One region of the Neobacillus sp. SM06 genome, then DNA from elsewhere that is predicted to be linked to it. Evidence: a T-box and tRNA genes for the amino acid it is inferred to sense, from the RefSeq annotation. Region 1 holds a T-box; the other holds one or more tRNA genes.
The links. A T-box is a leader RNA that pairs with one kind of tRNA and senses whether it is charged. The one in region 1 lies ahead of tyrS (tyrosine--tRNA ligase), so its partner is inferred to be a tRNA-Tyr.
Positions count from the first base shown of each region.

Region 2: it encodes a tRNA-Tyr, which carries the amino acid that the T-box ahead of tyrS (tyrosine--tRNA ligase) is inferred to sense. The anticodon was not compared.

Region 1 is NZ_JBNWEO010000011.1:11,636-25,758, forward strand. It holds gene thiC (phosphomethylpyrimidine synthase ThiC) at 1-358, opposite strand, end outside; TPP riboswitch at 517-631, opposite strand; gene ACQYAD_RS03350 (H-type small acid-soluble spore protein) at 803-985, shown strand; gene tyrS (tyrosine--tRNA ligase) at 1,081-2,340, opposite strand; T-box leader at 2,385-2,598, opposite strand; partial or broken gene ACQYAD_RS03360 (transglycosylase domain-containing protein) at 2,776-5,486, shown strand; gene acsA (acetate--CoA ligase) at 5,538-7,256, opposite strand; gene ACQYAD_RS03370 (GNAT family N-acetyltransferase) at 7,474-8,106, shown strand; gene ACQYAD_RS03375 (acetoin utilization AcuB family protein) at 8,137-8,784, shown strand; gene ACQYAD_RS03380 (acetoin utilization protein AcuC) at 8,781-9,959, shown strand; gene ccpA (catabolite control protein A) at 10,063-11,061, opposite strand; gene ACQYAD_RS03390 (bifunctional 3-deoxy-7-phosphoheptulonate synthase/chorismate mutase) at 11,382-12,458, opposite strand; gene ACQYAD_RS03395 (cell division protein FtsA) at 12,710-14,123, shown strand, end outside.
Region 2 is NZ_JBNWEO010000007.1:963-9,962, reverse strand. It holds rRNA gene ACQYAD_RS01210 (23S ribosomal RNA) at 1-457, shown strand, start outside; rRNA gene rrf (5S ribosomal RNA) at 587-703, shown strand; tRNA gene ACQYAD_RS01200 (tRNA-Asn) at 713-787, shown strand; tRNA gene ACQYAD_RS01195 (tRNA-Ser) at 792-883, shown strand; tRNA gene ACQYAD_RS01190 (tRNA-Glu) at 897-968, shown strand; tRNA gene ACQYAD_RS01185 (tRNA-Val) at 978-1,053, shown strand; tRNA gene ACQYAD_RS01180 (tRNA-Met) at 1,210-1,283, shown strand; tRNA gene ACQYAD_RS01175 (tRNA-Asp) at 1,287-1,363, shown strand; tRNA gene ACQYAD_RS01170 (tRNA-Phe) at 1,650-1,725, shown strand; tRNA gene ACQYAD_RS01165 (tRNA-Thr) at 1,742-1,817, shown strand; tRNA gene ACQYAD_RS01160 (tRNA-Tyr) at 1,846-1,930, shown strand; tRNA gene ACQYAD_RS01155 (tRNA-Trp) at 1,935-2,008, shown strand; tRNA gene ACQYAD_RS01150 (tRNA-His) at 2,020-2,095, shown strand; tRNA gene ACQYAD_RS01145 (tRNA-Gln) at 2,133-2,207, shown strand; tRNA gene ACQYAD_RS01140 (tRNA-Gly) at 2,212-2,286, shown strand; tRNA gene ACQYAD_RS01135 (tRNA-Cys) at 2,293-2,366, shown strand; tRNA gene ACQYAD_RS01130 (tRNA-Leu) at 2,379-2,460, shown strand; gene ACQYAD_RS01125 (hypothetical protein) at 2,731-3,102, opposite strand; gene ACQYAD_RS01120 (hypothetical protein) at 3,136-3,699, opposite strand; gene ACQYAD_RS01115 (hypothetical protein) at 3,752-4,246, opposite strand; partial or broken gene ACQYAD_RS01110 (hypothetical protein) at 4,601-5,056, shown strand; gene istB (IS21-like element helper ATPase IstB) at 5,092-5,862, opposite strand; gene istA (IS21 family transposase) at 5,859-7,436, opposite strand; gene ACQYAD_RS01095 (hypothetical protein) at 8,208-8,405, shown strand; one part of gene ACQYAD_RS01090 (IS3 family transposase) at 8,450-8,724, shown strand; one part of gene ACQYAD_RS01090 (IS3 family transposase) at 8,723-9,000, shown strand, end outside.

The DNA.
Region 1 (14,123 bases):
TCGTTGGAAATTGTTCGAGATTTGCTTTATTCTCACCTTCACGATATCCATTGTCACTCGCTTTGATTTCCCGTCCATGGTAGGCTTCAACATCACCGCGCTCTAAGATCCATTTTCCCCTTAATGCCGGCAGTCCTTGGCGAATATCAATGGTAAACTGCTCATCTGTGTAAGGCCCGCTTGTATCATACACACGTACTGGAGCATTTTCTTCTTCACCAAAAGAAGTGCGGGTTCGGCTAACGGAAATTTCTCTCATTGGCACTTGAATATCTTCTCTCGAACCTTGGATATACACCTTCTTACTCCCAGTAAATTGCGACTTCAATTCGATGTTCATTGCTTTTTCCTTTTGCATGTAACTTCCTCCTTAAAATATTGATTTGATCTGGAAGATACAGCATCGTTCATTCCGCGATAAACGAAAGAATTGAATGAAAACAAAAAAGGTTCTGTTTGCACAGAACCTGAGTCATCATCAAAAAAGTAGCAGCTTGCTGTAAAAGGCAACAGCCATTGCTTTAGTCACTACTTCCCTACGCTGGCATCATCCAGATCAGGTTCAAAGGGTCAAAGAATTTAGTGCCTTCTTTTCTCAGTCCGAGCATTACGGACTCCCCTAGTAGAAAGATAGAATAGTAATTTTGTTCTTTATTAAAATACCATACTTTTCAAAAAAATAAAAGGATTTCGTACTTGAATTGTACCCAACAGCGAATAATCTGCAAAAAAAATTAAATCCAGAATAGAGAAACATTTTGGAGCCATACTACTGATGGACAATAAAAAGGAGGAAAGAAATATGGACAAAAATCGGGCAAAACAGATTTTCGACTCCCCAAATATGATAAAAGTAACGTATGAAGGAAAACCGGTTTACATTCAGCATGTGAACGAAGATCATACAGCAAGGGTTTATCCCCTCGATCATCCAGACAAAGAACAAAACGTACCGGTTAGCAGTTTAGTTGAGCAAGGCCGTTAAAGAGCCATTGCAACGAACAATTTCATTTTAGCCATTAGAAAAGGCCATTTCGTGATGAATTTGGCCTTTTCTTTTTTACAAAAACGTATTCCTTTCTAATATTTAATTAGAAAATACTTCTTTTTCCCCCGGCGAATGATTGTAAATTGTCCTTCAATTCGGTCGCTTTCACCCAAAGTATAGGTCGGATCCGTTACCCGTTCCCCATTTACAGACACTGCTCCATTGCTAACATCTTCACGAGCCTGGCGCTTCGATGGAGAAATTTTGGCAGCTACCAGCACCTCAACAAGATTTACATCCATACCAGTCTTTACTTCAAATGAAGGCACATCCTTGAAACCTTGTTTAATCTCAGCAGCGGATAGCTCTTTTACATCACCACTGAACAGGGCGGCTGAAATTTTCATTGCTTGGTGAAGTGCTGCCTCGCCATGAATTTGCCGGGTCATTTCTTCTGCCAGCGTCTTTTGCGCTTTGCGAAGATGCGGCTCTTCTTGGACACTCTTTTCCAGTTGTTCAATCTCTTCATGGGAAAGGAACGTAAACAGCTTCAAATATTTCACCACATCAGCATCAGCGGTGTTGATCCAGAACTGATAAAACTCGTAAGGAGTCGTTTTTTCCGGATCAAGCCATACAGCTCCGCCCTCTGTTTTGCCAAATTTCGTTCCATCTGCTTTTGTGACAAGCGGAATGGTTAACCCATACGCTTTCGAACCTTCCGGATGCATTTTTCTGATCAGTTCCAGTCCGGATGTGATATTGCCCCATTGATCACTCCCGCCAATCTGGAGTTTACAATCATGATCCTCATACAAATGCAGAAAATCCATTGCCTGCAAAATGGTGTAGGTAAATTCCGTAAATGAAATCCCTGTTTCCAAACGCGATGCAATTGTGTCTTTCGCCAGCATATAATTGACCCCAATATGCTTGCCAATATCGCGTAAAAACGTAACGATATCCATGGAACCGGCCCAATCGTAATTATTCACCAGAATTGCGCCATTCTCGCCTTCAAACTCAAAAATGGCAGCAAGCTGTTTTTTAATTCCCTCAACATTTTGCTGAACCGTTTCCAGTGTTAACAGCTTTCGTTCTTCGCTTTTTCCACTCGGATCCCCAATCAGCCCGGTTGCCCCGCCGACAAGTACAATCGGACGGTGGCCATACATTTGAAACCTACGGAGTGTGAAAAAGGCAACTAAATGCCCGATATGCAAACTGTCGGCCGTTGGATCAACCCCACAATACAGCGAAATTTTTTCCTTTTTCAGGAGATCCTTCAAACTCTCCTCATCGGTTTGCTGATAAATAATCCCTCTCCATGCTAAATCCTGCAATAACTCCACGTCTGTCAACCTCCAATCAAAAATAAAACGTCCCTGCAACATTTTGCAGGGACGCTAAAAACGCGCGGTACCACCCGGCTTGAGGAAAATCCTCCACCTTGAAAAATAACGGTTATAACCGTTCACCGCTACTCTTACATTCACGGCAAAAGCTCCAGGATGTAATTCGTTCTTCTATTTGTACCAGCTTTCACCAGCCGCCGGTTCTCTAAAAACAGGGACAGAAGAACTACCGTTGATTCCCTTCACAGCATGATATTAAATTAACTATAGCATATTTTTTATCATATTTGTAATCCCCCTGTCAAATAAGACATGAAAGTTTCAGAATAATGCAGAAAGATGTCAAATTTTCTGTTTCGGGTATGCTATAATAATGATGATTTTAGGGGGTGCTGCTTAATCGAGACGATACATTTATGGGTAAAAAAAGCAATGGCGGCTATAAGCCGGCTGAACAGCCAAAAAATACAGAAAAATGCTCGGATAACGTATCAGGTCGTTTGGAATCTTATTCTACTTTTTCTTATTGTCCTAATTCTTGGCGGTTCTTTTGCCACAGGCGTTGGTGCAGGGTATTTTGCTTCCCTCGTTCAGAATGAACCGATCCACTCTTATGAAAGCATGAAAAAAGATATTTATAATTATACCGAAACATCTGATTTATATTTTGCCGATAACATGTATTTAGGAAAGCTCCGATCTGACCTTGAACGTGAAGAAGTAAAGCTTGATCAAGTATCCGATGATTTGATTCATGCCATTGTCGCCACAGAGGATGAATATTTTTATCAGCACAACGGAGTCGTTCCAAAGTCAATTTTCAGAGCGGTTGTACAAGAGATAACCAATTCTTCTGTTCAAACAGGCGGCAGTACATTAACACAGCAATTAATTAAAAATCAAATTTTATCAAATGAAGTGTCCTTTCAGCGGAAAGCAAATGAAATTCTGCTTGCCCTTCGGCTTGAGAAATTTTTTAGCAAAAAGCAAATTCTTGAAGCATATTTAAATGTTTCAACTTTTGGAAGAAATGCTTCTGGCCGAAATATTGCTGGCGTACAGGCAGCAGCAAAGGGGATTTTTGGCAAAAACGCGAAGGAGATCACTTTGCCGGAGGCTGCTTTTATTGCCGGACTGCCGCAAAGCCCATTCGGTTACACACCATTTACGCGGGACGGAAAAATAAAGAACAATCTCAAGCCCGGGATTGATAGAATGAAAACCGTATTGAAAAGAATGTACGACAGCGGTTACATCGATAAAAAGCAATACGCAGAAGCTGCTGCATACGATATTACAAAAGATTTCACAAAACCAGCAGAGAATCCGGTGGAGAAATATCCATGGTTGACATTCGAAATTGAAAAACGGGCCATTCAAGCTCTTGCTACGGTGCTGGCCCAGAAAGACGGTGTTTCAGAAGAAACAGTAAATAAAGATAAAGATATCCAAAACAAGTACCTTGCTTTAGCCAATCGGAATTTGCGGCAAAAAGGGTACGAAATTCATACAACAATCGATAAATCGATTTATGATGCAATGCAGCAAGCAAAAGACCAGTACAAATCATACGGTCCTGATAAACCGCAAACAGTGAAAGACTCGGAAACAGGCGAAAATAAAACGATCATGCAGCCTGTTGAAGTGGGCGCAATGTTGATTGAAAATAAAACGGGAAAAATTCTCAGTTTTGTCGGGGGAAGAGATTATAACCGGCAACAATTGAACCATGCAACAAGCTCCATCCGGCAAAATGGGTCAACGATGAAGCCGCTGCTCGTCTATGCACCGGCATTTGAACTGGGCAAAGCATCGCCGGGTTCTGTCCTCCCCGATGTTGCTTTAAAACTTAACCCAGGAAACCCAAATAGTCCTTGGCCGCATAACTATGATAAACGTTACAGCGGGTTGGTCTCAGCACGATACGCGTTGACAAAATCGTATAATGTCCCGGCCGTTAAGTTGTATAAAGACATCATTGATCAATCACCGGCAAAATACTTGGAAAAAATGGGATTTACCTCGCTTGCGAAAGATGATTTTACCAACCTTGCAGCTGCGATCGGTTCCATTAAAAATGGGGTGACCGTTGAAGAAAACACAAACGCCTTTACAACGTTTGCCAACGGCGGAAAATTTATCGATGCCTATTTAATCGATAAGATTATTGATAAACAGGGAAATGTGGTTTACCAGCATAAGGGAAAACCAGTTGATGTGTTCAGCCCACAAACAGCATTTTTGACCCTTGATATGATGCGGGATGTTGTCAAAAAAGGAACTGCAGCCGGAATTAATTCAAAAGTAAACTTTCAAGCCGATTGGGCAGGGAAAACAGGTACGGGGACAGATTATATTGATTCCTGGTTTGTCGCTACCAACCCCAATATTACATTTGGGATTTGGACAGGCTATGATACGCCAAAATCATTGCAAGCACATGGCAATTTAACTTACAGCCAACGAACGAATAATTTATGGGCAGCGCTGATCAACTCAGCATATGCCGCCAAGCCGGGAGTGATCGCACCGAAACAGCAGTCTAAAATGCCGGATGGGATCGTTAGAAATCTTATTGTGCTGTATCCGGGCTGCTTCCTTCAGAAGCCTGCTCCAGTGCAGGATTCGTTAGAAGTGACTATTTCAATGCAAAATTTGCACCAACAAAAGTGGACGACAGTTTAATCAATGGAAAATATGTAGAAATTGGCGGAAAAAAATATATAGCCAACAGCTCTACCCCAGATGATTTTGCCCAACAGGGAGTCATCCTCAATCCAGATTTTATCAAAAGGCTTGTTGGGCCTGATTTCAAAGATTACAGTCAACTGATTCCAAAAACGGGTGGGTGGGATAAAGTCCTTATCCCCGATGCGGAGCTGAAAGAAAATGGCAAAGCACCTGATCCGGTCAACTTAACTGCTACCGGTACCACGATTGCTTGGGCTCCAGTTGCGGATAGCGACATCATCGGGTACCGAGTGTACAAAATGGCTGCAATCCCCGAAAAAGTTGCCAGCATTAAAAATGGCACTCCCCTTTCTTTCACAGTAGCTGAAGGAGCCTACTATGTGACAGCGGTTGATATTACCGGTAATGAATCCGTTCCATCCAATGTCGTTCAAATCGGCATCGCTCCATAGTTTGACCAAAACAAAAAGACCGGCAACCCGGTCTTTTTGTTTTGGTCCGTTTTAATCTTCCATTGTCGACAAATCGCCAGTCGGCAAATCGAGTTCCCAAGCTTTTAGTACCCGTCTCATAATTTTCCCGCTTCGTGTTTTTGGAAGCTTATCGCGGAAGTCAATTTCCCTCGGAGCCGCATGGGCAGCCAAACCTTTTTTTACAAACTGTCTGATGTCTTCTTTCAGCTCATCAGAAGGCTCATAGCCATCCCTTAGGGAGACAAAAGCTTTAATAATTTCCCCGCGAACCGGATCTGGTTTTCCGATTACACCGGCTTCTGCAACTGCTGGATGTTCGACCAGCTTACTTTCGACTTCAAACGGACCTACCCGCTCACCGGAAGTCATGATCACATCGTCAATCCGACCCTGGAACCAGAAATAGCCGTCTTCATCCATGTATGCAGAGTCGCCGGATACATACCAGCCGCCAGGCATAAAGTAAGATTCATATTTTTCTTTGTTGTTCCATATCGTGTACATCATCGATGGCCAGCCTTTTTTAATGGCAAGGTTGCCCATGCGATAGGGCGGCAGCTCATTTCCTTGATCATCGACAATCGCTGCCTGAATGCCTGGAAGCGGCTTGCCCATGGATCCAGGTTTAATTGTCATGCACGGGTAATTGCAAATTAATTGGGCGCCTGTTTCGGTCATCCACCATGTATCGTGAATTCTCAAGTTAAAGACTTTCATCCCCCACTTGACTACTTCCGGATTCAGCGGCTCCCCTACGCTTAAAATATGGCGCAGACTGCTTAAATTATATTTTTTGACAACCTCATCGCCGGCTCCCATTAGCATCCGAAAGGCGGTAGGCGCACTATACCATACGGTTACACCAAAATCTTCAATCATTTTATACCAGATATCCGGACTGAAGCGGCCACCGACAATCACATTTGATGTACCCGTTAACCATGGGCCGAAAATTCCGTATGATGTTCCTGTCACCCATCCAGGATCAGCTGTACACCAATAGACATCTTCTTCTTTTAAATCAAGAACCCATTTTGCTGTTTGATAATGCTGAATCATCGCATTATGTACATGCAAAACGCCTTTTGGTTTTCCTGTTGAACCGGATGTGTAGTGTAAAATTAGTCCATCATGGCGGTCCACCCATTCAATTTCCAGATCCTTGCTTGCCACAAAAAATTTATTTAGAAAGTCAATCGTCTGCTCATTCTCTTGGACATTTTTTCCCACAACAAAAATGGTCTTTAACGAAGGAAGTTCGGCAACAGGAACACGCTCAAGCAATTCCGAAGTGGTTACAAGCACCTTTGCCTCACTGTCTAGAAGTCTGTCTCTAACCGCGCCTTCCATAAATGCTTCAAATAAAGGCCCGACAATGGCTCCAAGCTTAATTGCGCCCAATACCGTGAAATAAAGCTCTGGTGACCGAGGCATAAAGATGAAGACGCGGTCCCCTTTTTCCACATCTCCATATGTTTTTAACACATTCCCCGCTTGGTTTGAAAGCTCTTTCATTTCTTTGAACGTGTATTTCTCGTTGCGTGAGCCGTCTCGATAATATAAAGCGACTTTATTTTTGCGGAAATTTTCGGCATGGCGGTCAATCGCTTCATACGCCAAATTGACAAGACCTGTTTCATGCCAGGAAAATTCTTCTTCGGCATCTTTCCAATCAAATTGTTCGTACGTTTTTTCGTAATTCCCTAAATTATGCTCCCCTTGCAAGACCGGTAAAGCCTCCACTTTCATTCATACTCCCCCTTTGTTCGCGTTTGATATTATTATAGTACAAATAGAATATATTCTCAATTTTTAAAATTGTCTATTGAATAATTCTTATTAAAACCTTCTTTCAGAAATGTCATAAATCTTTTACAATTCCCCCTAAAAAATATGTGAAAACGCTTTTAATAGGAAGAATTTATGTATAATAGAAGTAATTATGCGATTTTTAGGCGGTGACAAAATGAAGCACAAAAAAACATACAATGCCAAAGAATTAAAAACGCCAAATGGAACCCTCATTATTGAGGGACCGATTTCCCCCGCAGAATTGGCTAGTTACGAATTTCATGAAGACTTGACAGCATTTCGCCCTCCTGCCCAACAGCACAAAGCGCTAATTGGCATAGCTGAGCTTGAAGAAGGAAGAATTCTGATTGCCCGTGACCGGCAAACAGTCGTTGGTTATGTTACCTATCTTTATCCCGATCCGCTTGAGCGATGGTCTGAAGGAAAAATGGAGGATTTAATTGAATTGGGGGCAATCGAAGTGATCCCTCGATTCCGAGGCTGCTCGGTCGGAAAAAACCTTCTGATTGTTTCCATGATGGACGATGCGATGGAAGACTATATCATTATTACAACAGAATATTATTGGCATTGGGATTTAAAAGGAACCGGATTAAATGTGTGGGAATATCGCAAGGTGATGGAAAAAATGATGAATGCTGGCGGACTTGTCTGGTATGCCACTGACGACCCGGAAATTTGTTCACATCCAGCAAACTGCCTGATGGCTAGAATTGGAAAAAGGGTCAGCAATGATTCCATTCAGCAATTTGACAGACTCCGTTTTATGAACCGATTTATGTATTAGATGATAGCGTACAAAGGGAGGAGAATTCGGATGATCGTGGAAGAAATTATGCGGACGAATGTTTCAACGCTGTTGCCTACCGATACGATTGAAGCAGGACTGCGTTTAATGGAACAGAAAAAAATTCGCCATATTCCGATTGTCAATGAAGAAAACCATCTAGTGGGCCTTGTAACCGCATCAAGAATACGGGAGGCCGGTCCTTCGATTTTCCATGCAGGAGAACACCTGGAAGACTTGCAAAAACCGTTGGAAACCATTATGAAAAAAGATGTTATCTTCGGACACCCGCTCGATTTTATCGAGGAAGTCGCCGGGCTTTTCTACGACCACCGGCTTACATGCCTGCCGATTACAAAAGACAAACAGCTTGTTGGAATTATCACGGAAACGGATTTACTTAGGACAATGGTTGAATTGACGGGTGCCCACCATCCAGGCTCACAAATTGAAGTAAGGGTACCGAACATTACAGGTGTCCTTTGTGATATTTCGGCAATCATCCGCAACCGTCATGCCAATATTTTAAGCATACTTGTCTATCCGGATAAAAAGGACAGCAATTACAAAATATTGGTTATTAGAGTAGGAATGATGAATCCAACCGGTTTAATCCATGATTTAAAATTGGCTGGACATCATGTGCTGTGGCCCAACCTGCCGGGGATTTCATTATGAAAGACCGCTGTTCCTTTGTGTTTTCGGAAGAGCTGTTAAACTATAAGTTTAATAGCCACCATCCTTTCAACCAGCACAGGCTAAAACTAACCGTTGATTTGTTAATGCGAATCAATGCTTTAGATCCAAAGAACATCATCGCACCAAGAAAAGCATCCGATGATGAACTTTTTCTTATTCATGATCCAGATTTTGTTCAAGCCGTTAAACTGGCTGGCCAAGGCAATCTATCAAAAGAAACGGCTGAAAGCTACGGACTTGGAACCGAGGATACACCGATTTTCCCGAATATGCACGAAGCAAGCGCCATGCTTGTGGGAGGAACGCTAACGGCAGTTGATCAAGTCATGACAGGCAAAGCTCTGCATGCTGTTCATCTTGGCGGCGGTCTTCATCACGGCTTTCGCGGAAAAGCTTCCGGATTTTGCGTATACAACGACAGTTCTGTGGCAATCAAGTATATCCAAGAAAAGTACAATAAACGTGTTCTTTATGTCGATACCGATGCCCATCACGGCGATGGAGTCCAATGGTCTTTTTATGACGATCCGAATGTTTGTACCCTTTCGATTCATGAGACTGGTCGGTATTTGTTTCCGGGTACTGGAAATGTTAATGAAAGAGGCCAAGGCAAAGGCTACGGCTTTTCTTTTAATATTCCCGTTGATGCCTTCACAGAGGATGATTCATGGTTGTTTTGCTATCGTAATGCAATCAAAGAAGTCGCTAAATTTTTTAAACCGGATGTGATTTTGACGCAAAATGGAGCAGACGCCCATTATGATGATCCTTTAACCCATTTATCAACAACCATGCGAAGTTATCGGGAAATTCCAAAACTCGCTCATGAAATTGCTCATCAATATTGCGAAGGGCGATGGATCGCAGTGGGCGGCGGTGGGTACGATATTTGGCGGGTAGTGCCGAGGGCATGGGCACTCATTTGGCTTGAAATGACTGAATACTCAAACTGCTACGGAAGTTTACCAGCCGATTGGCTTGAATTCTGGCAAAAACAGGCACCGATACAACTTCCAAACGAATGGGACGATCCCGCCGATTTATACCCGCCCATTCCGAGAAAAGCGGAAATCACGGAAAAAAACTTACGTACACTGGAAAAAGCGCTCTATCCGATCCGCAGCCAAACGCGAGAAAGTGAATCATCGATATAAAAACAGGCTGACCACGTGCCAGCCTGTTATTTAATGATTGAAGAAAGCTTCTTTGCTGTATCTTAAGCCGCTTACGAGTAGAGCATCCGTAGCTTGTCTTCCTTTATTTCGTCGATTTTCGCTCTTCAATACGGTGCGGGAGTACGACCGTGTTTTCTGAAACTTTCTCTTTATTCATTAGCTTTGTTAATAGACGCATGGAAACAGCGCCGATATCGTATAGCGGTTGAACAATCGTTGTCAGCTGAGGCCGAACCATCAATGAAAGCCGAGTATTATCAGAAGTAATCACTTCGAAATCATCGGGAATTTTAAATCCTTTATCTTCTGCACCGTGCACGACACCAAGTGCCATTTCATCCGAACCAACCAGGATTGCAGTAGGACGCTCGGCGGCTTCCATCAGCTTATCAAACGCTTCAAGACCGGAATCATACGTGTAATCCCCTTCAACGACCAGTTCCTCGTTGTACGGAATATTGTGTTCTGCAAGAGCGCGCTGATACCCTTTTAGCTTTTGAGCAGCGTTTTTCGGCTCATGAAGCGGACCGACTACAAAGGCAATCTGTTTGTGGCCTTTTTGAATAAATTCATTGACACAATCAAAAACAGCTTGTTCATAATCAATATTGACAGAAGGTATGGTCTTTGATTCCTCTATTGATCCGGCGAGCACAATTGGAACAGGCGATTTTTCAAATTCTGCCACATGTTCTTCGGTAATATTTCCACTCATAAAGACAATTCCGTCAACTTGTTTGCCGAGCATCGTGTTTAATAAATGCAATTCTTTTTCCTTGTTTTGGTCTGAATTGCTTAAAATAATATTGTATTTATACATGGTGGCAATATCTTCAATCCCGCGGGCTAATTCAGCATAAAAGATGCTGGAAATATCGGGGATGATCACGCCAACGGTAGTTGTTTTTTTGCTCGCTAATCCTCTTGCGACAGCATTCGGCCGATAGCCCAATCGTTCAATAACTTCTAATACTTTTTTACGGGTAACAGGTTTAACATTCGGATTTCCGTTGACTACACGCGAAACCGTTGCCATCGAGACATTGGCTTCCCTGGCAACATCATATATTGTGATGTTCAATTCTTGCACTCTCCTTCAAAACAAAACGTTTCTTTTCTTTAGTTTACAGCAGGATACATAAACCTAGTCATTTTCCCTAACAGAAAAACACCTTGAAAATTTTGGATATACCAATCTTGCTGATGGAAAAATTCCCCTTCCATCAAAACGAGGTTGTTCTTCTTTTATTGTGAGAAAATAAACAATCTGTATTATGTATTTAATCATACGATAAGAAGTTTAATGCCGCAATTACAATAGTCGACATTTTATGTCTATTTGCAAAAAAAATTGAAAAACCTCCTGCTAAAGAGCAGAAGGCTTATGTTCGTGAGGTAAATTTACACGCGAACGAGGTTGGAAGAAAGCAATTGCTGATAAAAATCATCAAATTGACCGAGATCCATTTGCTGCTGTGCATCCGAAAGGGCAACAGCAGGATCCGGATGAACTTCAGCCATTACGCCGTCTGCTCCAATTGCAATCGCAGCCTTAGCAGTTGGCAACAGCAAATCCCTTCTGCCTGTTGAATGAGTCACATCCACAAAAACTGGTAGATGCGTTTCCTGTTTCAAAATCGGAACTGCAGAAATGTCTAGAGTATTCCGCGTTGCCCGCTCGTAAGTACGAATTCCCCGCTCGCACAAAATGATTTGCCCATTTCCTTGGGACATAATGTATTCGGCTGCATTGATGAATTCTTCAATCGTTGCAGCAAGTCCTCTTTTTAATAGAACTGGCTTATTCACAGCTCCTGCTGCTTTTAGAAGTTCAAAGTTTTGCATATTGCGCGCACCAATTTGAATGACATCCAAATAATCAACCGCCATTTCAATATCGGCCGGATTAACAATTTCGCTGATCACAGCCATATCAAACTCATCCGCAACACGCTTTAGAATTTTCAAGCCTTCTACACCGAGACCTTGGAAATCATATGGCGAAGTTCTTGGTTTGTAGGCACCGCCGCGCAGCAATTTTAAACCTTTTTCTTTCATCGCTTTCGCAACAGTGGCAACCTGTTCATACGACTCGACGGCACATGGACCAAACACAAAATGCGTGTTTCCATCGCCAATCTGTTCCCCTTTTAGGGTAACGATCGTATCTTCAGATTTTTTCTTCCGGGAAACAAGCAATGCTTTGCTGTGGTCATCTTTTTGCAAATCCAAGCCGGCTTTAAAAATTTCCTTAAAGATATGATCGATCGTTGCATTATCAAACGGACCATCATTATTCGCTTTGATGATATCAAGCATTTTGCGTTCACGAACAGGATCGTAGCGGTAAACCCCCTGCCCTTCTTTTACTCGGCCAATCTCTTGTACAAGCTGCGCTCTCTCATTAATCAGTTTTAATAATTCCAAGTTCAGTTCATCGACGCGCGCTCTTAATTGATCCAATTCCTTATTGCCCATTTTCTTCCCGCCCCTTCAAATTAAAATGAATGTAAAAAATTCTGAAACGGATAACTGATTGTACCCTTGTTTCAGTGCCCCATTATGGGAATTATCTTTATTGCTCCATAAAAATATGTTACATTTTCTATATAATTAGGCTTTATTATAGCGGAAATATTATTCTTTGTCACGTATTTTTTCTTTATCAATTAAACGCTTTTAAGCGTTAAAGTATTATATGTCATTTTTAAAAGAAGGTGCACGAAAAATTGCAAAAAAATAAAAAAATCTTTGCACTCGATATCGGAACCCGCTCAGTAGTTGGAATTATTCTCGAAAAAATGGACGGAATTTTTCAAGTTGTTGATATCTTATCGAAAGAGCATGCAGAACGGGCCATGCTTGATGGTCAAATCCATGATGTTTTGGCCGTTTCAAAAGTAATTACCGGAATTAAGGAAGCATTAGAAGAAAAGCATGGTTCGCTACACAATGTTTGCGTTGCAGCAGCGGGCAGATCATTAAAAACAGAACGAGCTAAAGCAGTCGTTTCCATTCAGGGCAAACCGATGATGCTCAAACAGGATATCCTTCATTTGGAGTTAACTGCTGTCCAGTCAGCTCAAGCAAAAGTGGCCGAAAAACAGTCTTCTACTCAAAGTCATACATACTACTGCGTCGGCTATTCCGTTCTTTACTACCATCTTGATGGAGAAGAAATTGGCAACTTAATTGATCAACAAGGAACGGAAGCATCTGCGGAAATCATCGCTACCTTTCTCCCAAAAGTTGTCGTCGAGTCATTAATGGCTGCTCTCCATCGTTCGGGATTGGAGATGGAGGCTTTAACACTTGAACCAATCGCAGCGATTAACGTCCTCATCCCTCCTTCCATGCGCCGTTTAAATGTTGCCTTGGTGGACATTGGTGCAGGGACTTCCGATATTGCGATTACGGACTCCGGTACCGTTGTGGCATATGGAATGGTACCAGTTGCCGGGGATGAAATCACCGAAGCCATTAGCGATCAGTTTTTATTGGACTTTCCGCTTGCAGAACAAGCAAAAAGGGAGCTGAACACTAAGGAACAAATCACCATTACCGATATCCTTGGTTTTGAGACAACTATAGAAAGCCCTGAGGTAATCAGCCAAATCAACCCGGCCTTGGATCATCTTGCTGCAGCAATCTGCCAGGAAATTAGCCGGCTAAATAACAATAAACCGCCAAAAGCGGTTATGCTTGTTGGCGGTGGCAGTTTAACCCCGAAGCTACCGGAAAAAATGGCAGCCATTTTGCAACTCCCGGCGAATCGTGTTGCCATTAGGGGAATTGATGCGATCTCCTCGTTAACCATTGCCGAGCACATCCAAAGAGGCCCTGAGCTTGTCACGCCGATCGGAATTGCAATTGCTGCACAAAGCACCCCTGTGCAATATGTTTCAATAAATGTAAATGGGAATCCAGTACGCCTTTTTGATATCAAAGAAGTAACGGTAGGAGATAGCCTTATCACTGCGGGAATAAAGATGAGCAAACTATACGGAAAGCCGGGGCTTGCAAAAATCGTCACGCTTAACAATCAAATGGTAACAATTCCCGGAAAGCTCGGGGAAGCTCCAATTCTATTACTGAATGACAAGTCTTGTTCGCTTGACGATCCCGTCCAAAATGGCGATCAAA
Region 2 (9,000 bases), on a different contig from region 1:
GGGGATAACAGGCTTATCTCCCCCAAGAGTCCACATCGACGGGGAGGTTTGGCACCTCGATGTCGGCTCATCGCATCCTGGGGCTGTAGTCGGTCCCAAGGGTTGGGCTGTTCGCCCATTAAAGCGGTACGCGAGCTGGGTTCAGAACGTCGTGAGACAGTTCGGTCCCTATCCGTCGTGGGCGCAGGAAATTTGAGAGGAGCTGTCCTTAGTACGAGAGGACCGGGATGGACGCACCGCTGGTGTACCAGTTGTCTTGCCAAAGGCATCGCTGGGTAGCTATGTGCGGACGGGATAAGTGCTGAAAGCATCTAAGCATGAAGCCCCCCTCAAGATGAGATTTCCCATAGCGTCAAGCTAGTAAGATCCCTGAAAGACGATCAGGTTGATAGGTCAGAGGTGGAAGCGCGGTGACGTGTGGAGCTGACTGATACTAATCGATCGAGGACTTAACCAATGTAGTTGAATGCGCGATCTCGTTCTTCGTTTACTTCTTCTTGATTATCTAGTTTTGAGAGAATGAATTTTTAACTTTCTCTTGAAAAAATAAAAAAAGGCATTATAATAAAATATGTCTTGTTCATAGTCTGGCGGCAATGGCGAGAAGGTCACACCCGTTCCCATACCGAACACGGAAGTTAAGCTTCTCAGCGCCGATGGTAGTTGGAACGCAAGTTCCTGCGAGAGTAGGACGTTGCCGGGCTTGGATTGTTCCGCAGTAGCTCAGTGGTAGAGCTATCGGCTGTTAACCGATCGGTCGTAGGTTCGAATCCTACCTGCGGAGCCATTTTGGAGAGCTGTCCGAGTGGCCGAAGGAGCACGATTGGAAATCGTGTAGACGGGTAACCCTGTCTCAAGGGTTCAAATCCCTTGCTCTCCGCCATATATATTTTAACGGCCCCTTGGTCAAGCGGTTAAGACACCGCCCTTTCACGGCGGTAACACGGGTTCGAATCCCGTAGGGGTCACTTTTAAATGGAGGATTAGCTCAGCTGGGAGAGCATCTGCCTTACAAGCAGAGGGTCGGCGGTTCGATCCCGTCATCCTCCACCATTTAAATAATATTATCGCGGGGTGGAGCAACGAGCAAAGCATCGTTGAATCTGCAGCGAGTTGTACTCAACGAACAGCATCTTGAGTAAACATTCTGAGTTGAGGACAGTCCATTGCTAAACATAGGGCATGGATAAATTAATTACTTCTTATTGTCGCGGGGTGGAGCAGTCCGGTAGCTCGTCGGGCTCATAACCCGAAGGTCGCAGGTTCAAATCCTGCCCCCGCAATTCGGTCTGGTAGTTCAGTTGGTTAGAATGCCTGCCTGTCACGCAGGAGGTCGCGGGTTCGAGTCCCGTCCAGACCGCCACTTTAATAAAAAAATACGGCTCGGTAGCTCAGTCGGTAGAGCATGTTGCTCATATCATTGAGAAAGCTTCCAGTGCAACATGTGAGAAAGATCGAGAGATCCTTTCGAGCAAAGGACGATTTCAGAATAATTTAGGATATTGAAATAATATGGCTCGGTAGCTCAGTCGGTAGAGCATGTTGCTCACATCGTTGAGAAAAGCTTCCAGTGCAACATGCGAGAAAAATCGAGAGATCCTTTCGAGCAAAGGACGATTTCAGAATAATTTAGGGTATTGAAATAATATGGCTCGGTAGCTCAGTTGGTAGAGCAAAGGACTGAAAATCCTTGTGTCGGCGGTTCGATTCCGTCCCGAGCCACCATTGAAATTGGTTTTGAGCCGGTGTAGCTCAATTGGTAGAGCAACTGAATCGTAATCAGTAGGTTGGGGGTTCAAGTCCTCTCGCCGGCACCATGAGCTGGCAATAAATAATTAAAAATGTGGAGGGGTAGCGAAGTGGCTAAACGCGGCGGACTGTAAATCCGCTCCCTCTGGGTTCGGCGGTTCGAATCCGTCCCCCTCCACCATTATAGGGGTATAGTTTAAAGGTAGAACAGAGGTCTCCAAAACCTCCAGTGTGGGTTCGATTCCTACTACCCCTGCCAAACAGATAATGGCGGTTGTGGCGAAGTGGTTAACGCACCAGATTGTGGCTCTGGCACTCGTGGGTTCGATTCCCATCAATCGCCCCATTAAAGACTAGAAATTATATTAAAAATATGTTATGATTGGGCTATAGCCAAGCGGTAAGGCAACGGACTTTGACTCCGTCATTCGTAGGTTCGAATCCTGCTAGCCCAGCCAATTTGCGGAAGTAGTTCAGTGGTAGAACACCACCTTGCCAAGGTGGGGGTCGCGGGTTCGAATCCCGTCTTCCGCTCCATGAAATGGCGGCATAGCCAAGTGGTAAGGCAGAGGTCTGCAAAACCTTTACCACCGGTTCGAATCCGGTTGCCGCCTCCAAAATTTTAATATGCCGGTGTGGCGGAATTGGCAGACGCGCACGACTCAAAATCGTGTTCCTTCTGGAGTGTCGGTTCGACCCCGACCACCGGTATCATGAGAACTCTTTAAGTTCATTTTAAAGCAATTAGAAACCCCGAAAACGTTGATTTATCAATGTTTTCGGGGTTTCTGCTTTTTAAGGGTCACGATAGAAAACGATAGGAATTTAAAAGTTTTACACCAGAAATACACATAGTATCATTTATTTTACACAGTTTTACACAGGGTTTTCTATCTCCCTTATATGGTCCTTAGATGCACAATTAATTAGTATCTGAGACAAATTAAGTAGCCAAAGAGAAGAAATCAGATGATTTTGATGCTAAAGACCAATCCCGCTTGCTGCATTATTATCAAACAGGTTTACTTTTTGTATGTAGCGTTGCAATGAATCACTTCTTTTATGCCTCGTCTGTTTCATAATCTGATGCTCAGCCTTACCCGCTTTTGCTGCTGTACTGCAAAAGCCACTCCGCAGGCTATGCGCACCGTATTTTTCGGAAGGCATTCCAACTGACTCGCAACATCTTTTTACGATTAATCGGGCAGATTGAGGGGTCATTCTACCAAGGATATTTCCATGACGATCAATTCTTCGGAAAAGAGGGCCATCCTCAAGGCCGGCCGCTTCAATCCAGTCTTCTAACAATCGTACAGGGCAGGTAAGTGGGCTGCTACCATATGTTAATGCCACTATTTGCCCTTCTCCTTTTTGATCCGTCTTACTTCATACCAGATTCAGCAATAGTCCTTCCCGTGTCTTCTCCACATGTTCAACATCCAAAGAAATGAGTTCACTTCTACGTAAGGCAGCTGCCCAACCAATAACCAGAAGAGCGCGATTTCGGTTGCCGATACTCGTGCCTCTCGGAATAGTCTCTACAACTTTTCTAAGGTCTTCTAGCCACAGAGCATCATTCCCTTGTTCTTTTACTCCTATTGAGCGCTGTATCCCGTCCCAGACCACTTTTACAAGTGCTGTTTTTGTTGGACTTTGGAAGCCTGCTGTTTCATGACGTTGGGAAATGGCAGTCAGTTTTCTTTTAATGGAAGAAGCCTTCAGGCTCTTTCCTAAGAATGTTATGTAGTATACGAGGGTTTCTGGTTCAGCAGGGAGGGAGTGAAAACCGTTTGTTTGACACCAATCTGTAAACTGAGTCCAGTCTGTTCGATATGCTCGTTTTGTGTTTTCGGCTTTCGAATTGGCTAAATGTTGTCTGGCCTCCTGTTGAAGTTCTAGAATATCCGTGGAAAGAGTCTGGTCATCGCGATGCTTGAGTTCTAATGTCATTTTGGTATCTCCCAATATCACCAATTTATTTTTCAATGGTATAAAGTGAATTTTATCTATTCAATCTTACATACTCGATGATAGAAAATATAGCTTGCTCTTTGAGCGACTCAAAATTCTGGTCAAATGACAAACGCTTCCCCTCGAATTTGAAGGCATCCAGCAAATAACTGACTCTCGGCTTTCGATATGCCCTGCTGTTGGCGACACAGCGATCCCACACTTCTTTTTCCAACTCATTCGAATATTTTCGATGCAGGATGCATTCATGGAGCAAGCTTTTCTCAATCTCAATAATTCCTTCGAATACATTCTTCCGGGCTATTTCCCACCACATGACTTCCCGTTCGTTGACGACTGGCTGATCTGCAGTTGTGTAATGATTTTCAATGATGGAACGCAGCACGGCCGACTGACTGATGTTTTGTTCCTGTTTGGTTTCCTCTATTCGATCCCATGTTTCATCCAATAAAGTAAGAGAGACTTTCCTTGTTGTTCCAGATGCGGGCCTCCCGGCGCCTTGGCGTTTTCCTCCACGAGAGTTCATCTCATTCCTCTTCCTTTTGATTTAGGTTACTAAAATTATTATATAAAATTAAAGGGAGAAACGAAAGGGGGCGATAGATAATTCAGGTTACTTAAATCAATTTTATTAAGGTTACCTTTATTGAAGCGAATTGTTTTTTTCTTCCTTTTCTATATAGCGATAATAAGGGTTATCGATAGTTAGACTAATTGCAGCTCAATCATTAATCTAATTGAAAAGTAACGCAAAAAAAAGCTTACCTGAACTTTGGTAAGCTCATATTTAGATGCGAAACGCAAAGGCAACTAATTATTCAGTTAAGTAATGTCGCTTATTTGTATTCTCAATGGTGAGTAGGAAGGGGAAGGGAAAATAATGAATCGGATTAGTGATATAACCAAGCGTGATATCCTAGATTTGTTTCAGAATGGAATTGATACAGATGAATGGTATCTACCGGACAAAGTTTCATATCATTACTTCGGACGAATGGATGAAATAGATTTTTTGAAAAGATTGTACGAACTGGAAAGCATGCCGAGTAATGATCCGAGGTTTTCAAATGCTGAAGGGGATATTGTTCAACACACAGTAAATAACGATGATTACCCTTCTTGCTGGGTTTTTGAGGATGAAAGATTCCCATTGAAAAACGGGTCGGATGAAAAATACTTGAGATTTCTGTCTGAGGTTTTTCATCCTGAAGTCAGATTTGAAAAAGGATAATGGAGAGAATATCTAAATAAAATAAATCAATTGCTTCAAAATGACGGATATGAACTTTACCCGGCAGGAAAAATATCCAAGCATGATACCTATGATTGGCGTATTGTAGCCGTCAAGTAAAAATGAACACTTTTTGCTCATTAATTTTGAACACTTTTTTCCATGAAAATGGATGAACGATGTTTCATACGATAGCTGTCGTCATTCCTAAAATGAATGATTTCTGCACGATGCAACAATCTGTCCAGAATAGCCGTTGTAATGCCAGGGTCTCCCAATAGTTCGCCCCATTCATTTGGCCCCTTGTTGGAAGTTAAAATGACGGAAGCATTGTCATACAGGTCATTTATTAAATGAAAGAAAAGATTGGCTTCTCGAGAATCCATTGCCATGAACATCAAGTCATCGATAATAACCAAATTGGAACCCCGGATGCGCTTCATTCTTGTCTGTGCTTTTCTGCTGACATCCTCCGTCTTCAGCGTATGGATGAGTTGCCCCATGGAAATAAAGGATACCTTATAGCCTTGATGAATAGCCTCTATACCCAGCCCCGTTGCCAAGTGTGTTTTTCCCACGCCCGGTGGTCCAAGGATGATCAAATTATATAGCTGGTCCAGCCATGTGTATTCCTTTAACTGATTAACCTGTTTTTGGCTCAGGGATTGTTGCTCGTCTACCCGAAATGCATCAATTGTTTTATAAAACGGGAATGCTGCCAATTTCAATCGTTTTTCAATTAACTTTTCATCCCGGCGTTTCAATTCATAGGCGATCAGATGATCCAGAAACATGCGGTATGTCCAATCTTGTGACTCGGCCTGGTGAATCAGAGAGGGCAAATGATTTGCCGTCTCTGATAACCGCAATGTTCGAAACTGTTCCTGCAGCTGTTCAAGTGATTGTGTCATACGGTTGCTCCTTTCAATACATCCAGATAGCGTGCCAATTCCCGGGTTTCCGGCTTCGTATCCAGAAGCGAAAGATCTATATCATGCAGCGCCTTGATCTCCTCATCCATATGTTTCGGTTCATCCTGTTGATGCTGGCGCTGAATGAATGCCAACACATCACTGTACTCAGTGGCACTGTATACACCACGTTTGGCGCACTCTCGCAGTGTTTCATCCCTGACGGTTTGGTTTGCCGCCTTGGATACCTTTAAAATGATTCCCAGCTGATCACGCACATAACGCGGGTATCTATGATGAATTTCCTCCAGAAAAGCAGTAGCCGTTTTTTCATCTGTAAAATTGGTGGATACGGTGGCAATGTATGCGCTTATCCCCTTGGTCCGATCCCGTGTATGCTGCCTGTCCTGAATGAGTTTTCCCTTTTCGAATGCTATGAGATGGTTGGCGATAACTGGTCCTTCCGTTTGCTCTCGTATCACCAGACGGTTCTCAGCCGTTATTTCAATATAGACCTCTTTCTCTTTTTGATAGGTTCCGAGTGGAACAGAATAGCGATTGGATTGATAGATAATCGTATTGTCCTTTCGCACTGTTCTTGTTATACTAGAACCAACATTTGAAATAGTAATTTCTTTGATGACCGGCTTAAGGTGTTGCTTTTCCAGCACAAACACTTCAACTGGTCTCTTTTTTGTTGTATTATGTATTTTTCGATTGCCGGTTCTCCCCAGCCATGCCATACAGCTTTCATTCCATAGGTCAATGTTTTGAAAGACACGGTTTTTGGCGAAGTTGTCCTTGACAAAACCTACGACTCTCTCAATTCGCCCTTTGCTTTCCGGATCAGCTTTTCTACAGAAATGGACTTTCAATTTTCTCGCCTCCCGATAAGCCTGAAATTCCTCTGTCAGAATCAAATCCCCCGCATTCTCGTTTACCATAAGCAGGGCATCCTGGTCATATACCAGTTCGTCGGGCATACCCCCAAAATACTGGAATGCATGCTCATGCATGCGAATCATATCTTTTGTCGTAAATGGCCTATCCAGCCATTCAACATATTTGTATCTCGAATGCGATAGTACAAAGGTGATGAAATACATTTTGACGGACTTGCCCTGTGGCGTTTTCTGGTTGGTCTTTCCAAAGTCCACCTGGGCTTGTTGCCCCATCGGTGGATCAGGTATCGCCTCATAAACCCGTTGATGTGTCTCTTTTGGTATGGCATATTTCTCACGAAGCTCTTTCACATAACTTCGTACGGTACTTTCCCCAACAGTGAAGTTATCGTATTTCTCCATTAGCCAATCATGAACTTGCGCTGATGACATATCAGGATTTTCACTAAGCCATGTGTGGATAAGCATCTCATATGGATCCAGCTTTTTGGTGCGGGACTTTGTCGAGGCTGCCCACTCTGCCAATTCCTTCGGGGATTTCTCTAGATATTTGTATACAGTCGTTCTTGATACCCCCAGTTTCCTGGCAATTCTCCTAATCTTAAATCCTTGTTCTTTTAATTGCTTGATCTTCATATACATTTCCCATTTTTCCACCTTTACTTCCTCCATCACAATATAAATCAACCAATATTATATCGTATGGAGCAGATTTTTGAAGGGATCAGCCGTGGCGATGCATTTTACCGGTGTTGCCCCTCCCCGGGGCAACACCGGTAAAATGCAAAATACCTGCCCCCACATCTCAGTAAAAGTGTTCATTTTTATCTAGCAGAAATGGTCTACTTTAGTTTAGCATTCACACGTATATTCCAGCCGGAAGAAAACCATATGTTTATTCCCTATTCGCAGAGGAATGAAAAAGCAATTAAAGAGAAAAAAATAGTGATTCCTCGAAAGGCGAGAAATCAGATTTATCAAATCTTAGAAGAGTTTAATAATGTAATGCGAAAGACAAGTGAAACGGGATGGCAAGAGGATGTTTTAATAAGTGAAGAAGTTTTTAATGACATCAATAAGTTTTATGCGCCAAAATGCTATAATGATCAAAAAAAGTACGTAGACACTAATAATTTAAGAGATTTCATTAACTCCATGCACCTAATTGTCTATTTGATGCTATAGAATTTTTCGAGAAATACTGCAACGAGGAATTCGCTAAGACAATTAATGCGATATTTCAACTGCAATCACTTATTTAGACGGTAAATAATTCGAAAGACATCTTGAATTCCTTTCGACTAGTAGACCGACTGGATAAGAAAGACATAGCACCCGCTTTTCAATTTCATATTTTTCGTAATGGAAAGATACAGGGGATTTTGGTTTGATGTATGGTGCAGCTCTAATCTGCTATAATTTCTAATAAGGTGGTGTTGACTGATGTTAGAAGACCAAAACAGTGCGCCAAGAAGAAAATTTGCTTGGGCAGATAAATGGGTAAAGATGACGGGAGAACGGGCAAGAATTGATGCAAAGGTAAATAACACGTATATTGTGTACGAAAAGAACGGAAAACTGGTTAAAGAATTCCCGAATGGAAATGTTGTCCCTCTTCCTAATGAGGATCAATCATTATAATGCTACATATAAACTAGACAATAAAAAAGGAGTTTCTTAGTTGTATGTCAACCACTCGAAGAAAGTTTAACCCAGAAGAAAAAGCGCAAATTGTACTGGAAATCCTAAAGGAAGAAAAGTCAGTTTCACAGCTCGCTTCTGAGCATGGGATCCATACCAATGTCCTCAACCGGTGGAAATCCGAGGTGGTACAAAACCTCTCACAGCTGTTTGTTGATGATCGTAAAGGTATCACCAAAATGAAAAAAGAATATGAACAACAAATCAATGAACTCTACGCCGAGGTTGGTAAGTTAACCACCCAATTGTCGTGGCTTAAAAAAAAATCTGGCCTCTAACTTTACTCGTGAAGAGCGTATTGATCTCATAGAATGGGATTGCTCCGAACACTCCATCCTCGTACAAGCGGATTTACTTAATCTAAACCGCACCAGTCTTTACTATAAGCCGGTCCCTCCCTCTCCGGAGGAAATTCGCCTCAAGCACCGGATTGATGAGCTATATACAAAGCATTCTTTTCTGGGCTATCGAAAGATAGCTGCCATTATGAATCGAGAAGGGGATCTTATTCACGAAAATACAGTAAGAAAGTACA